Regions from separate parts of the Marinobacter sp. R17 genome, predicted to be linked through region 2. Evidence: riboswitches for the same ligand, from Rfam matches in the RefSeq annotation. Region 2 holds a riboswitch; each other region holds the start of a gene.
The links. Region 2 has a riboswitch for thiamine pyrophosphate ahead of thiB (thiamine ABC transporter substrate binding subunit). Riboswitches for the same ligand answer to the same signal wherever they lie in the genome.

Region 1 (4,960 bases), on a different contig from region 2:
CCGAAGCCGCCGAGCGCAGCCGGGACGAACTCAAACGCCAACAGACCGGTACCGACCGCTCTGCCGAGGCCATCCAGGCCATGCTGGAAAGCTTCCGTGGCATTGCCGGGCAGGCGGATGCGGCCAAGGAGCTGTCCCATGAGGCACGCCGTGCCGCGGTCGAGGGCAGTGAACGGGTGGCCCAGTCTTCCCGCTCCATCCAGCAACTGGCCGACGTCATCCAGAAATCCGCGGGCAGCGTGGAAGCGCTGGCCGAGAACAGCCGGGAAATCGGCAGTGCCGTCACCGAAATCCAGGGGATCGCTGAGCAGACCAACCTGTTGGCGTTGAATGCCGCGATCGAGGCCGCCCGGGCGGGCGATCAGGGTCGGGGCTTTGCGGTGGTTGCCGACGAAGTGCGAAAGCTGGCCCAGCGGGTGCAGGATTCCACCGAACAGATCCAGGGCACCATCGACCGGCTGTTGGGCACCATGGGCGAAGCCGTCCAGCAGATGAACACCAGCTCCGTGGACGCCAGCCGCTGCGTGGAAGAAGCCGACGCCGGCGCCGCCGCGCTGCAGGAAATCAGCGCCATGGTGCTGCGCATCGACGACACCAACCAGGACATCGCCGACGTGTCCGCCCAGCAGACCTCGGCCACCGACGAGGTGCAGCAGAACGTCCAGTGCATCCGCGAAACCACCCAGGCGATGGTCAATCAGCTGGTGGAAAGCGCCGACATGAGCCGGCGCCTGCGGGAACTCATCCGGGAACTGGAAAGCGCCGCGGCGCAGGTGTCGGTGGAGGACGCCTGAGCCGGATCAGCGACCGGGCTTCCAGGAGCGCTGCATTTCCAGGAACAGGAACGAGGCGCTCCAGGTGATCAGCACCAGCCCGGTCAGTGCCTCGATCCCGCACAGGAAGCGAATCGGTCCAAACGGCTCGATGTCACCAAAGCCCACGGTGGTGTAGGTGGTGAGCGAGAAGTAGACACAGTCCAGTAGCGTGCCGGAGAAATTGCCTGCCAGGTGCCCCCAGTAAGGCGACGCGTTCATCCAGTAATACACAACGCCAAACAGCCAGACTTCCACCATGTGCGCCAGCATGGCGCCGCCCACTCCGACCACGATGCGGAAATGATGGGGAATACCCAGCCGCGGTATGTAGCGGTTGAGCAAAGACAGCCCCCGGAAATGCACCAGCACCGCGATAGCCGTGACGAGCGTGTTGAGCGCCACCATGAGCGCCAGGGACACATCCGGTAAGTCCAGGGATTCGGGCATCCGTTTTCACTCCTGCCTGTCACCGGCCCAGCTTAAAGGGGACGGCGACCGGAAGCGAGACACCCCTGCGGCGATCAACCACAGCCCTCGACACATTCGCCGCCGGCGTCAAATGCCATGGTGCGGCCGCTCAGCGGCACATGCACCGGCACGTCGGACGCCTGAATAAACGCGTCGGTCCGCGTCCCCGGCCGGACCTTGCCCTTTTCCGTCGCCGGCTCATTGGCGTGGGATGGAATCACGCTGGCGGGCTTGACCATCTCGTTGATCACGTGGGCCGCTTCCTCTGGCCCGGTCGTGTAGGTGTCCCCAATGTTAATGACCGCCAGCTTGGCCCCGTAGTAGTCGTGCACCACGGCTTCCTGATCCGCGGTGATGCCGGTATCGCCGGACAGGTAGACCACCAGGCCGTTCGTGAACGTCAGTACGTAACCGGTGGGCGGGCCGACATAGGCGGTCAGCCCCGCCGCCGAGAGGATCTTGCCCATCTGCCCATCGATAAAGGCCGGCGACAGGCCGTTGCTGTGCACCGCCGGCACCGTGGTGATCCCCACGCCGCCTTCCTCCACATGGGCACCGAAGCGAACCAGCACCGAAGCCTTCGGGTCGCCGTCCGCCGCTTTCAGTCGCCCGGCAAAGAAACTCGCCATTTCACTGCCCGTTACGATCCGGGCGTTCTTCTTGACCGCAATCTTGACGCTGTTGGACAGCGGCGCGTCGTCTTCGGAGGCCGCCGGTGAGGCACAGCTGCCGGCGTTGGGTTCCGGAATGTGCCGGTCACCCAGATGGTCGCCGTGAACGTGGCTGACCAGGACCACGTCGATGTTGCCCAGGCGCGGGTCATCGGCCCCGGCGACCGTGCGGCCGGCGTCATACAGGATGCGCGTACCATTGGGGTCTTCGAACACCAGGGCCCGGTCGAGAACGCAGAACTCGCCGTCCTGACCGCCCAGTGGCGTGACGCGGACCGTATCGGCGGCACGCGCCACCGGCGTTACCAGTGCCAGCAAGGCGAGAGATACAAGGCTGTTTCGAATGAGGTGCATGAGCAGTCTCCCTGGGAATCAGAATCCATCGGTGTGTCGCTAATGCTACGTGGGTCGAAGTAAAGCCGATGTTTCGCCAATCGATTGCGACTTTGAACTATGTCAGTATGGTCGCCGAAAACCCATTCCACACATTTTGTCGCCAGGGGAGTCCACCGCACGCCGGCGGGCTGAGAATACGACGGGAAACCGTCCAAACCCTGGAACCTGATCCGGTTCATACCGGCGGAGGAAGTGCGACGTGATCATCACCGTAGCGGCCGTTGCCGCCGCATTGCTTGTCTTTACCTGGTTGGGCCTGCGCGCCCGTTTCGCGGATGGCGGCCTGGACGACTACGTCACCGCCCGCAACTCCCAGGGCGCCCAGGCTCTGGGGCTGTCCTTCCTGGCCTCCGGCATGGGCGGCTGGATCCTGTTTGCCCCGCCCGAAGTGGGGGCCATGGTGGGCCCAATTGCGCTGGCCGGCTACGCCGTCGGGGCGGCGCTGCCGTTCCTGGTGTTCGCGGCCTGCGGCCCGGCCATCCGGCGTCACCTGCCCGAAGGCCGCAGCATCGGCGAATTCGCCCAGGCCTGCTTCGGCACCGGCGTGCGCCGCTGGGTAGCCCTGATTTCCGTGCTCTACATGCTGTGTTTCCTGACCGCCGAACTCACGGCCGTGGGCGCCATCACCGGCCTGCTCACGGACCTCAACGGCAACCTCGCCATCCTCGGCGTGGCGATCACCACGCTGGTCTACACTGCCTGGGGCGGCTTGCGGGCGAGCCTGGTGACCGATCGCTGGCAGGGTCTGTTGCTGATCGCGCTGATCCTGCTGGTCGGGGCGGTGGCGATCCCGGCCTTGCCGGACGCGTCGGCCTCGGCCAGTCAGCCCCAGGTCCCGGTAGCGGATGCCCTGGCCGTGGCCCTGACCCTGGTGATCGCGGTGACCGCGGCCAACCTGTTCCATCAGGGCTACTGGCAACGGCTCTGGGCTGCGAAGGACGGCGCTGCCTTGGGTCGCGGAGCCATTCTGGGCGGTGTGACCACCGTACTGGTGGTGGCCCTGGTCGGTGGGCTTGGCATCGCCGCCGCGTTGAGTGGTGCCGACCTCGGCTCGCCGCCGATTCCGTTCTTCGCCCTGCTGCACAGCGCGCCGGCCTGGCTGGCGACTGTCGCGCTGGTCCTGGCTCTCACGCTGGTCGCGTCGTCGGTCGACACGTTGCAGAATGGCCTGGCGTCGCTGGCGGTCACCGAAAAGCGCGGCCTGTCCCTGACCGGTGCCCGCTGGCTGACGGTGCTGTTGATGGTGCCGGTGATTCTCATCGCCCTGCAGGGCTACTCGGTGCTGCGGCTGTTCCTGATTGCCGACCTGCTGTGCGCCACCACGGTGATTCCGGTGCTGCTGGGCCTCTGGTCACGGATGACCACCGCGGCTGCCGTCGCCGGTGCCACGGCCGGCCTGATCGGTGCCGTGCTGCCGGACTGGATCGCAACGGGCAGTGTGATTGAAGGCCTGCACGCCGCCAGCTTCCCCGGTGGCGTGCCGACCCTGGCGCCGTTCCTCGGCGCTCTGGTGGCGTCGGCGGCTGTCAGCGTCAGCCTGGGCTTGCTCCGTCCCAGCACAGCCGGTTAAAGGCGGCTGAGGCGCCGGTAGCCACCCTGCTATCGGCGCATTCCCAACCCGAGTGTCCATACTGGCGGACACTGTCTGTCAGGACGGACACCCAAAGCGGTTGCCCTGAGCCCTGTTTCCCAGTGGTTTCCTGCCTGCCGGGCCTCATCAGCTGTCCGGATTTCCGGATGGTTTTCCCCTGACCCAATCCTGCCTCGTTCATTACCTCGCTGTTTTACAAACGTTTTACCTTTTGGCACAGCATGCGCATAGGTGTTCCGGTGCCGGGCAGATTGCCCCTCCAACACAACAACAAGAGAGCAAGGAGCACGCTATGCCAATCCGACGTTTTATGGCGGTCGTCCTGACCGTGCTGATTCCGGCGCTGACCAGCGCCGGTACCGTGACATCCGACACCCTGCCGGCGGGCAGCTATTCCGCCTCCCGCGATCGGCAGTACCAGGTCTATGTCCCGGACGCCTTAACCACGCCCGCTCCGATGGTGATGGCACTGCATGGCTGCAGCCAGACCCAATCCAACGCCCTCAATGAGTGGGGCCTGAAAGCGGCGGCGGATCGCTACGGCTTTATCCTGGTCACGCCGTTTATCACCAGCTACGACGGCCTGCGCAATGAGAATTGCTGGGGCTTCTGGTTCGACCAGCACCAGCATGAAGGCTCCGGCGAGCCCCAGGACCTGCTGCGTATCGGCCAGGCGGTGGAGGCGGCATACAGCGTCGACCCAAACCGGCGCTACATCACGGGCCTGTCCTCCGGCGGCGCTATGACGGTGGTCGCCGCGATCGCCCACAACGAGTATTGGGCCGCGGCCGCCTCGGCTTCCGGTTTACCCTATGGCGAGGATTCTGCCTCGGTCTCCCTGTCCGGCCAGTGCCCCGGCTACGCCACCTTCCACAGCGTCAGTCAGGTGGCCAGTGATATGGAAGCCGAACTGGACGACACCTACCCGATCCCGTTGATGGTGCTGCAGAACAACAACGACTGCACCGTGATCCAGCCGGCCGGTCGCAATATCCGCGACGCCCACCTGCAGGTCTTCG
Region 2 (4,960 bases):
CACTGACCGCGCCGGCTTGCAGGGACTTCAGCGCGTCAGAACCGCCGCCGAAGACCAGTGCCGCTGCAATCGCACCTTCCATGACCGCCCAGAAAACACGCTGCTGGGTCGGTGCGTCCAGCTTGCCGCCGGCGGTGATGCTGTCGATGACCAGCGAGCCTGAGTCAGACGAGGTCACGAAGAAGACCATGACCAGGATGATGCCCAGGAACGACGTGATGGTGGTCAGCGGGATGTTGGCCAGCATCTGGAACATCGCCAGAGAGACATCGGTCAGACCGTCGGTTGCCAGTGAGCCGACGCCCGCCTGGATCTGCTCCAGGGCCGAACCGCCAAATGCGCTCATCCAGACAATGGTGATTATGGTCGGGATAATCAGTACGGCGGTCACGAACTGGCGCACGGTACGACCTTTGGACACCCGGGCGATGAACATGCCGACGAACGGTGACCAGGAAATCCACCAGGCCCAGTAGAAGACGGTCCAGCCGTGGAACCAGGTCTCGTCTTCACGACCGAAGGGGTTACTCAGCGGCAGGATATTACCGACGTAAGCGGACGTGGTGGTCCAGAACGCTTCGAACACACCCAGGGTGTGACCGGCGAAGATCACGAACAGCAGCAGTGCCGCCGCCAGCCCCATATTGATATTACTGAGCAGCTTGACGCCGCCATCCAGACCACGAATCACCGAGATCAACGCCACGCAGGTGATGCCGAAGATGATGGCGATCTGGGTGCTGATGCCGCTGTCGATACCGAACAGGTAGTGGAGACCGGAGGCTGCCTGTTGCGCGCCCAGACCCAGGGATGTGGCCAGACCGAAGATGGTCGCCAGCACCGCGAGGATGTCGATGACGTCACCGATCCAGCCCCAGACGCGATCACCAAAGATCGGGAAGAAAGCCGAACGCAGGGTCAGCGGCATGCCCTTGTTGAAGGCGAAGAAGGACAGGGACAGCGCAACAATGGCGTAGATTGCCCAGGGATGCAGACCCCAGTGGTACATGGTCGCCCCCATGGCGAGGCTCGCACCTTCCGGCGTATTCGGGGCCACATTGAGCGGCGTGCCGTACCAGTCGGTGTAATAGGCGACCGGCTCGGCAACACCCCAGAACATCAGACCAATACCCATGCCAGCAGCGAACAGCATCGCGAACCAGGACATGGTGGAGAATTCCGGAACCGCGTCGGTACCGCCAATGCGGATATTGCCGACCGGCAGCACGATGAGTGCCAGGCAGAAAATCACGAAGATGTTGCCGCTGATCAGGAACAGCCAGTCAAAATGATTGATGGCCCCGGCCTTGGCACCACTGAGCAGCGAATTCGAGACATCCGGGAAAATCAGGGTTCCCACCACGAAAAAGATGATCAATGCTGCCGTAACGAAAAACACCGTCTTGTGCAGGTCAAGCCCCAGTGGGGTGATGTTATCCTGACCCGCCTGATAGTCGGTGGAGTACTCGTCTTTAAGGACTTCGCTCACGTCAAGTCTCCTCGAACGGATTGTTGGGTCCATTTCGGACTCAAGATTACAGACCGTTAAGTCTATTCATTTGAGCTCGAAATATCAAAAGCGATTTCCGGATGGAACCCACTTTTCTAACCGTAGCCCAGATATTGCGGCTCTTCCCGGAAATTTTTTTTCGGCGCCTTTAAACAACAGGCTACCGGCATATAGAGATCGTAATCGTTGCCCGTCACCCACACTGTTTCCAGGTCGCTCCGGGCCACGAACAGCGGCATTTCAGCCACCCCGAACGGCGATTGGCCGCCCTTTATTTACTTACAGGTCTAAGGACTGAGAAAAAACGATTCTGCACATCTATCGTGCCAAGGGGCGCTGCCCAGACCCCGGTAAGTCTGTTAAAATAGGGTTTTCTCAACGGGGTGCCTGCGACCGTATCGACAGGCTGAGATCAGACCCGCGGAACCTGCTCCGGATCATGCCGGCGAAGGGATTGAGTGAAGACTCTGCCTGCGGTCTGTGGTCCCCCGGAATGCCTACACGACGACGGGAATCGACCACAATGGCACGCCTTTTCCTCCTGATTCTGTTCACGCTTTCCGCCAGTCTGGCCTGGGCTGGCCCAACGCTGACGGTCTACACCTACCCGTCCTTCGTCTCAGAGTGGGGCCCGGGACCAGCCGTCAAGCAGGCATTCGAAGCGCAGTGCAACTGCACCCTCAATTTCGTGGCACTGGACAGCAGCGTGGCCATCCTTCACCGGTTGCGCCTGGAAGGTGAATCCAGCCCGGCCGACGTGGTATTGGGGCTGGACGCCAGCATCATGGCCGACGCCCGCAAAACCGGCCTGCTGGCCCCACACGACATCGACACGTCGTCGCTCAACCTGCCTATTGAATGGCAGGACGACACCTTCGTGCCTTACGACTGGGGTTATTTCGCGTTTGTTTACGACACCCAGCAGCTTTCGGATCCCCCCACCAGTCTGGACGGGCTGATCAACACCCCGGACGATCTGAAAATCATCATCGAGGACCCGCGCACCAGCACACCCGGGCTGGGCCTCCTGCTGTGGATGCGCAAGGTCTACGGTGATCAGGCCCCGGCTAAATGGCAGGCGCTGCAAAAGCACATCCTGACCGTCACCAAAGGCTGGAGCGATGCTTACTTCTCGCTGTTCATGAACGGCGAAGCGCCCATGGTGCTGTCTTACAGCACCTCCCCGGCCTATCACATGGCAGTGGACAAGACCGATCGCTATCAGGCCGCTGCCTTCGATGAAGGCCACTACCTGCAAGTGGAGGTGGCAGCCCGCCTGCGGAATAGCCCTCATCCCGAATTGGCCCGGCAGTTCCTGGCGTTCATGCTGACCCCCGCTTTCCAGCGGGAAATTCCCCTGAAGAACGTGATGTATCCGGCGACGGACCTGGGCGACGAGCTGCCCGATGTGTTCAATCGGCTGATCGAACCCGCCCGAACCCTGTATTTCGATCCGCAAACCGTCGCCGACCATCGCAAGGCCTGGATTGACGAGTGGCTCAACGCGACCGCACAGTGACGCCCCCATTCAGCCATCCGCGCTGGCGAGCCTGGCCCGGCCGGGCGGTGGCACTGCTGCTGGTCGGCATCGTGGCGGCCGGTTTTTCCGGCCTGCTGGCGGAGTGGCAATGGCAGGCCGTCAGCGATCTCTGGCAAAGCGCCTACCTGCGTCAGGTGATCTGGTTCAGCGTGTACCAGGCCACCCTGTCTACCGGACTCAGCCTGCTGCTGGCCATTCCGGTGGCCCGGGCGCTGCACCGCCATCCGCGGTTCGCCGGTCGCGCCCTGCTGCTGCGGCTGACGGAGCTCAGTCTTGTGTTGCCCACCATCGTCGCGGCGTTTGCCCTGGTGGCGGTGTACGGCCGCTCCGGCTGGCTCAATACGGCGCTGGGCTGGCTGGGCCTGCCTTTCCGTTGGAACCTCTACGGGCTGCAGGGCATCCTGCTTGCCCACGTCTTTTTCAACGCGCCACTGGCCGCCCGCATCCTGCTGCAGGGACTCGAGCGCATCCCCGCCAACCAGTGGCGGATGGCGGCTCAACTGGGCCTGACCAGCGGCCCGCTGTGGCGCAACCTGGAGTGGCCGGCCCTGCGCCGGGTCCTGCCGGGACTGGCGGTATTCATTTTCATCCTCTGTTTCACCAGCTTTGCGATCGTGATGACACTGGGTGGCGGCCCACGGGCCACCACGATCGAAGTCGCCATCTATCAATCACTGCGCTATGAATTCGACTTTGCCCGCGCCGCCCTGCTGGCGATGGTGCAGTTGCTGATTTGTGGCGCTCTCTGGCTGGTGGCCTCCCGGCAGGGATCGACCCGCAGCCTGGTTCCCGGAAGCCATGAACAGTCCGGCACACGGCGCCGGGACGCCCGCCCCCGGGATCGCATCCTGCTGCAGCTGTTCCTGGCTTTCCTGGCCCTGCCGTTGCTGGCGGTCGTGGTCCGCGGGCTGCCCGGACTGCTGGGTGAAGCTGGTCAGGGCCAACTTTGGTGGAGCCTGGCCCGGAGCCTGAGCGTGGCCACGATCGCCGCGTTCCTGTCCTGCACCTGCGGTTTGGCCATCCTGGCCGCCAGCCAGTCGGCGCGCCAGAGCGGACGCCGCCTGATGGCCCGCCTGCTGGAATCCAGCGGCCACCTGACGCTGCTGGTGCCGGCCCTGGTGCTGGGCACCGGCCTGTTTATCCTGTTGCGCCCCCAATTGGGCCAGACCCACCAGGGCCTGGCGCTGGTGGCGATGATCAACGCACTGATGGCCCTCCCCTTCGTGCTGCAGGTGTTGCGCGGCCCGTTTGCCACATTGCCGCCAAACAGCCTGCGGGTCGCCGACCAGTTGAACCTGCGCGGCAGCTATCGACTGCGGTTTCTCCTGTTGCCGCTACTCCGGCGCCCCCTGCTGCTGGCCGCAGCCTACGCCGCCGGCCTGTCGCTGGGCGACTTCAGCGTCATCGCGCTGTTCGGCAGTCCGTCCGCACCCACGCTGCCGCTGCTGCTGTTCCAGCAACTGTCGGCCTATCGGATCGAAGCAGCGTCCGGTACCGCGTTCGTGATGCTGATCCTGCTGTTCGTCGTCTTCTACATTCTCAATCACTGGGGAGATCGTCGCCGACACCTGCGGGCGTCGAACCGTCTCACCACCGGAGCGCGTGTCCATGCTTGAGTTCCAGGATCTGAGTTTCCGTTATCCGGACACCGACTGGCCGCTGACCTTCAGTGGCAATGTGGCGCCGGGACAGTGCCTGGCCGTGACCGGTCCCAGCGGGTGCGGCAAGAGCACCCTGCTCAACCTGATCGCCGGCTTCCTGAGCGCCGAATCCGGCAGCCTGCGCTGGCAGGCGCAGGACATCCAGTCCCTGCCGCCCTGGGACCGACCGGTCACCTCCGTGTTCCAGGAAGACAACCTGTTCGATCACCTGAGCGTGCACGACAATCTCGGCCTGGGCATTCATCCGGG
Region 3 (4,960 bases), on a different contig from region 2:
CCACGCTGAAAAATCTCCCGATCGAAGGCTTCGGTGTAACCACCGCCAAAGCGGGCGTGGCGCAGGCGCAACCGCTCCATGCCGAAGAAGCCCTTGAACAGGGTTTCCCGGCTTTCGATTTCGACGTCTTCAGCACCGAACTGGAACGGAGCAACCTTTTGCTCTGACATGAATCACCTGTTTGGGAGAGTGAAGCCGAACAATAGAAGGCCGGCGCCCGGATTGGCAAGTCCCCTGGCAGGCGACAGGCCCTGCCCGACCGGACAGGGCCCAGGGTGGCGCCGTCAGACCTTGTTGTAGATCTTCGCGCCGCCGTCCACGAATTGCCGGGACTTGTCCCGCATGCCCTGTTCGATGGCATCCCGGGTTTCCAGTCCCTGCTCTTTCGCGTAGTCACGCACTTCCTGGGTGATCTTCATGGAACAGAACTTGGGCCCGCACATGGAGCAGAAGTGCGCCACCTTGGCCGAATCCTTGGGCAGGGTTTCGTCGTGATAGGCGCGCGCCGTGTCCGGGTCGAAGCCGAGGTTGAACTGGTCTTCCCAGCGGAACTCGAACCGGGCCCGGGACAGAGCATCGTCCCGCACCTGCGCCCCCGGATGCCCCTTGGCCAGATCGGCGGCGTGGGCGGCGATCTTGTAGGTGATGATGCCGGTCTTCACATCGTCCTTGTTGGGCAGCCCCAGGTGTTCCTTGGGCGTCACGTAACACAACATGGCGCAGCCGTACCAGCCGATCATGGCGGCGCCGATGCCGGAGGTGATATGGTCGTACCCCGGCGCAATGTCGGTCACCAGCGGGCCCAGGGTGTAGAACGGGGCTTCGTCGCAGCAATCGAGCTGCTTGTCCATGTTTTCCTTGATCAGGTGCATGGGGACGTGTCCAGGCCCCTCGATCATCACCTGGACGTCGTGCTTCCAGGCGATTTTGGTCAACTCGCCCAGGGTCTCCAGCTCGCCGAACTGGGACTCGTCGTTGGCGTCAGCGATGCAGCCGGGCCGCAGTCCGTCACCCAGACTGAAGGAGACATCGTAGGCCTTCATGATCTCGCAGATCTCTTCGAAATGCGTATACAGGAAACTTTCCTGATGATGCGCCAGGCACCACTTGGCCATGATCGAGCCGCCTCGGGACACAATGCCGGTGACCCGTTTCGCCGTCAGCGGGACGTGGTGCAACCGCACACCGGCGTGGATGGTGAAGTAGTCGATGCCCTGCTCCGCCTGCTCAATCAGGGTGTCGCGGAAGATCTCCCAGGTCAGGTCTTCGGCCACGCCGTTCACTTTTTCCAGTGCCTGATAAATCGGCACGGTGCCGATCGGGACGGGCGAGTTGCGGATGATCCACTCGCGGGTTTCGTGGATGTTCTTGCCGGTGGACAGATCCATCACGGTATCGGCGCCCCAGCGGATGCCCCAGGTGAGCTTCTCCACCTCTTCCTCGATCGACGAACTGACCGCCGAATTCCCGATGTTGCCGTTGATCTTCACCAGGAAGTTGCGGCCGATGATCATCGGCTCCAGCTCCGGGTGGTTGATGTTAGCGGGAATGATCGCGCGACCGCGGGCGATTTCCTCCCGCACAAATTCCGGAGTGATCTCGGCCGGCATGGCCGCCCCGTGGGACTGTCCCGGATGCTGGCTGTCGAGCCAGCCCTTGGCCCGGGCTTCCTGCAGTTTCATGTTCTCGCGGATGGCGACGAATTCCATCTCCGGCGTGATGATGCCCCGGCGGGCATAGTGCATCTGGCTGACGTTACGGCCCGGCTTCGCCCGCAACGGCTTGCGCCGCTCTTCAAACCGCAGCACGTCCAGCGTCGGATCTTTCAGACGCCGCAAGGTGTACTGGGAGGAATAGCCCGACAAGGTTTCCGTGTCGTCACGCTCGTCGATCCACGACTGGCGAACCGGCGCCAGACCCTGCCTCAGATCAATTAGGGCCTGCGGATCGGTGTAGGGCCCGGAGGTGTCGTAAACCACCAGCGGCTCGTTGGCGTGCCTTCCGCTGTCGGTCACGCTGTCACTCAGACTGATTTCCCGCATCGGCACCCGCAGGTCCGGGCGACTTCCGGTTACGTAGATTTTACGGGAACAGGGCAGCGGCTGAACCGCAGCCTCATCAACGGCGGCGGCATCCTTCAGGAATTCGATGCTCTCGGTAGTCATCATGGCGTCCCTCTTGTCGGGGCCGATCCGGTGGATCGACGGCAAAGTGTCCTGGGTGGACGGGGCGCGTTTGACGAGGAAGGATCCGGGCACAACACAGGCGTAAAGCCTGGATTGCACTGGACAGCTTGTCTTAGATTCCTACGCCGGTATTAACCGGATCAGGTTCGCGGGTTTTGCCCTGGGCAATCTCAGCCGGTTTTACCGGCACCCCGTCAAGACGCATTTGAGTGATCAACCCAAGGGCTTACAAACCGCACCGAACAGTGCGTGCAGGCCCTTAAAGGTGATTTCCGCAAGTGTAGAGATCAGATGGATTTTTGTCCATAATGAGGACCGCTTCCTTGAGCCTCCCGACTTCTGTCCAGCCCGACCCGCAGGGTTCGCGGCCCCACACTCAGGGACGAGGCTCGCCCCAACAATGCGTAGGCAGGAGAATCCATGAAGAAATCCGTGCTCACCGGCCTGGTCGGACTGCTGGTTGTCCAGCCGGCCATGGCAACCGACCTCATCGATGCTTATGAGAAGGCACTGGCCTATGATTCCGGCATTGCGTCCGCCCGGGCCTCCTACGAAGCCCAGCAGGCGAACGTCGATGTCACCCGAAGCCAGCTCCTGCCCAAGATCGATGCCTACGGTAACGCCCAGCACATCGACTCCGACGGCCCGCGGACCGACGATTCCTACAAGTCCTTTGGCTACGGGGTGGAACTGACCCAGCCGCTGTTCCGGGCCGAGAACTGGTTCAACTACGACGCCAGCCAGTTCCAGAGCGAAAGCGCCCGGGCCGATTACAGCCTGGCCCAGCAGCAGTTGATCCTGGACGTGGCCACCGCCTACTTCAACGTGCTGCGCGCCGAGGACAACCTGACCACGGTGCGCGCCGCTGAAGCGGCCTTCGCGCGCCAGTACGACCAGGCCCAGGAGCGCTTCGACGTGGGCCTGATCGCCATCACCGAAGTGTATGAATCCCGCGCCAGCTATGATGCCAGCAAGAGCGAGCGGATTTCCGCCGAAAGCGACCTGGATATCGCGCGCGAACAGCTCAGCCGACTGATCGGCGAAAACGCCGGTGACCTGGAAAACCTGCAGCAGGACTTCCCGCTCTCCCGCCCGCAACCAACCGACCCGGCCGCCTGGGAAAAAATCGCCCTGCAACAGAACTGGCGCGTGCAGTCAGCCGCCTACACGCTGCAGGCCAATCGGTCGCTGCTGGATGTGGCCAAAGCCGGGCACTATCCGACCCTCGATCTGAGCGCCAAATACGGCAACACCGAGTTGGACGGCGTTGGCCAGGTCTCGCCCAACCAGAGCACCGTCGATGGTACGACAACCGAAGGCGTGCTGGCCCTGCAACTGAACGTTCCGCTGTATGAAGGTAACGGCACCGAAGCCAGTATCCGTCAGCAGCGCGCGCAGCTGGAAGCCTCCGACCAGAATCTCAAGACGGTGCGCCGTGATGTCAGCGTGAATGCGCGCAGTTTCTACCGTACGGTCAACTCCAACATCGAGACGGTCAACTCCCAGGAGCAAAGCATCGTGTCCCGCCGCAGTGCGCTGGATGCGACCCGCGCCGGTTACGAGGTGGGCACACGCAACATCGTGGAAGTGCTGGATGCCGAGCGGAACTACTACGAGTCTCTGCGTGATTACGCCAACGCCCGCTACGACTACGTGGTGAACACGCTGAACCTGAAACTGGTGGCCGGCACCCTGAGCCCGCAGGATCTGGTGGATCTCAACCGCTGGCTGAGCAGTTCGGCGCCGAGCATCGGTGCCATCGCCAACGACACCAAGACCGTCGACCCGACCAAATCGCCCTAAACTGTGACTCGCTGGCGCTCTATGTCCGGGCGCCAGCATCCCCTACCCCAGCTTTTCGACGATCCCGTCCACCACGCGCTTCAACGCCCCGCGATTGGCATCGACGACGGCCAGCGCGTTGGTTCCCAGCTGTTGGCGATAATCTGAATCCGCGAAACCGCGGCCGAGCGCATCCGCCAGCTCACGTGAATCCTGAACACGGACCAGCCCCGCCCCGCTTTCCAGGCGCTCGTAGATGTCATCGAAATTGAACACATGAGGCCCGGTCACAACCGGCATGCCCCAGGCCGCCGGCTCCAGCGGATTGTGCCCGCCCCGCTCGATCAGCGAGCCACCGACGAAAGCCACATCCGCCGCGCCGTAGAGCATCATGAGCTCCCCCATGGTGTTGGCCAGATACACCTGGCAATCCGACGCATCGCCGCCCTCGGAGCGGCGCACCAAGCCCAGATTCCGCTGACGGACCAGAGCCGCTACGTCGTCGAATCGCTCCGGGTGTCGGGGCACCAGTACCAGCAGCGCGTCATGGGTGCCAGCCAGCACCTGCTGGTGCGCGTCCAGAATCTGCTCATCCTCACCTTCATGGGTGCTGGCAGCGATCCAGACCGGTCGCTCCCCGCCCAGCTGTGACCGCAGAGTCGCGGCCGCCTGCCGCAAGGCATCGGTGACCTCCACATCGAATTTGACGCTTCCGGTAATGGAGACCGAATCCGCTCTTGCGCCGGTTTCGACGAAACGCTGGGCGTCGCCGTCTGCCTGGGCGGCAATCCAGTCGATCTGCCGCAGGAGCTGTCGGCTGGCCCCAGGCAAGCGCTGGTAACTGCGGGCGGAGCGCTCGGAAAGCCGCGCATTGATCAGATAGACCGGCGTGCCGGCGGCGGCGGTCTGGTAGATCATGTTCGGCCAGAGTTCCGTTTCCATAATGACCAGGGCCTGTGGCCGGGCCCGCCGCAGGAAACGACGTACCGAGC

Region 1: another riboswitch for thiamine pyrophosphate. It lies ahead of EB809_RS04755 (sodium:solute symporter); the one in region 2 lies ahead of thiB (thiamine ABC transporter substrate binding subunit).
Region 3: another riboswitch for thiamine pyrophosphate. It lies ahead of thiC (phosphomethylpyrimidine synthase ThiC); the one in region 2 lies ahead of thiB (thiamine ABC transporter substrate binding subunit).

What each region holds. Positions count from the first base shown of each region.
Region 1 is NZ_RHGZ01000004.1:126,913-131,872, forward strand. Features, by position in the region: gene EB809_RS04740 (methyl-accepting chemotaxis protein) at 1-794, shown strand, start outside; gene EB809_RS04745 (potassium channel family protein) at 801-1,262, opposite strand; gene EB809_RS04750 (MBL fold metallo-hydrolase) at 1,337-2,308, opposite strand; TPP riboswitch at 2,443-2,560, shown strand; gene EB809_RS04755 (sodium:solute symporter) at 2,550-3,920, shown strand; gene EB809_RS04760 (PHB depolymerase family esterase) at 4,234-4,960, shown strand, end outside.
Region 2 is NZ_RHGZ01000002.1:26,579-31,538, reverse strand. Features, by position in the region: gene EB809_RS02110 (BCCT family transporter) at 1-1,489, opposite strand, end outside; TPP riboswitch at 1,880-1,981, shown strand; gene thiB (thiamine ABC transporter substrate binding subunit) at 2,034-3,029, shown strand; gene thiP (thiamine/thiamine pyrophosphate ABC transporter permease) at 3,005-4,666, shown strand; gene EB809_RS02095 (ATP-binding cassette domain-containing protein) at 4,659-4,960, shown strand, end outside.
Region 3 is NZ_RHGZ01000007.1:86,599-91,558, reverse strand. Features, by position in the region: gene nudF (ADP-ribose diphosphatase) at 1-170, opposite strand, end outside; gene thiC (phosphomethylpyrimidine synthase ThiC) at 285-2,165, opposite strand; TPP riboswitch at 2,286-2,390, opposite strand; gene EB809_RS07305 (TolC family outer membrane protein) at 2,607-3,989, shown strand; gene waaA (lipid IV(A) 3-deoxy-D-manno-octulosonic acid transferase) at 4,032-4,960, opposite strand, start outside.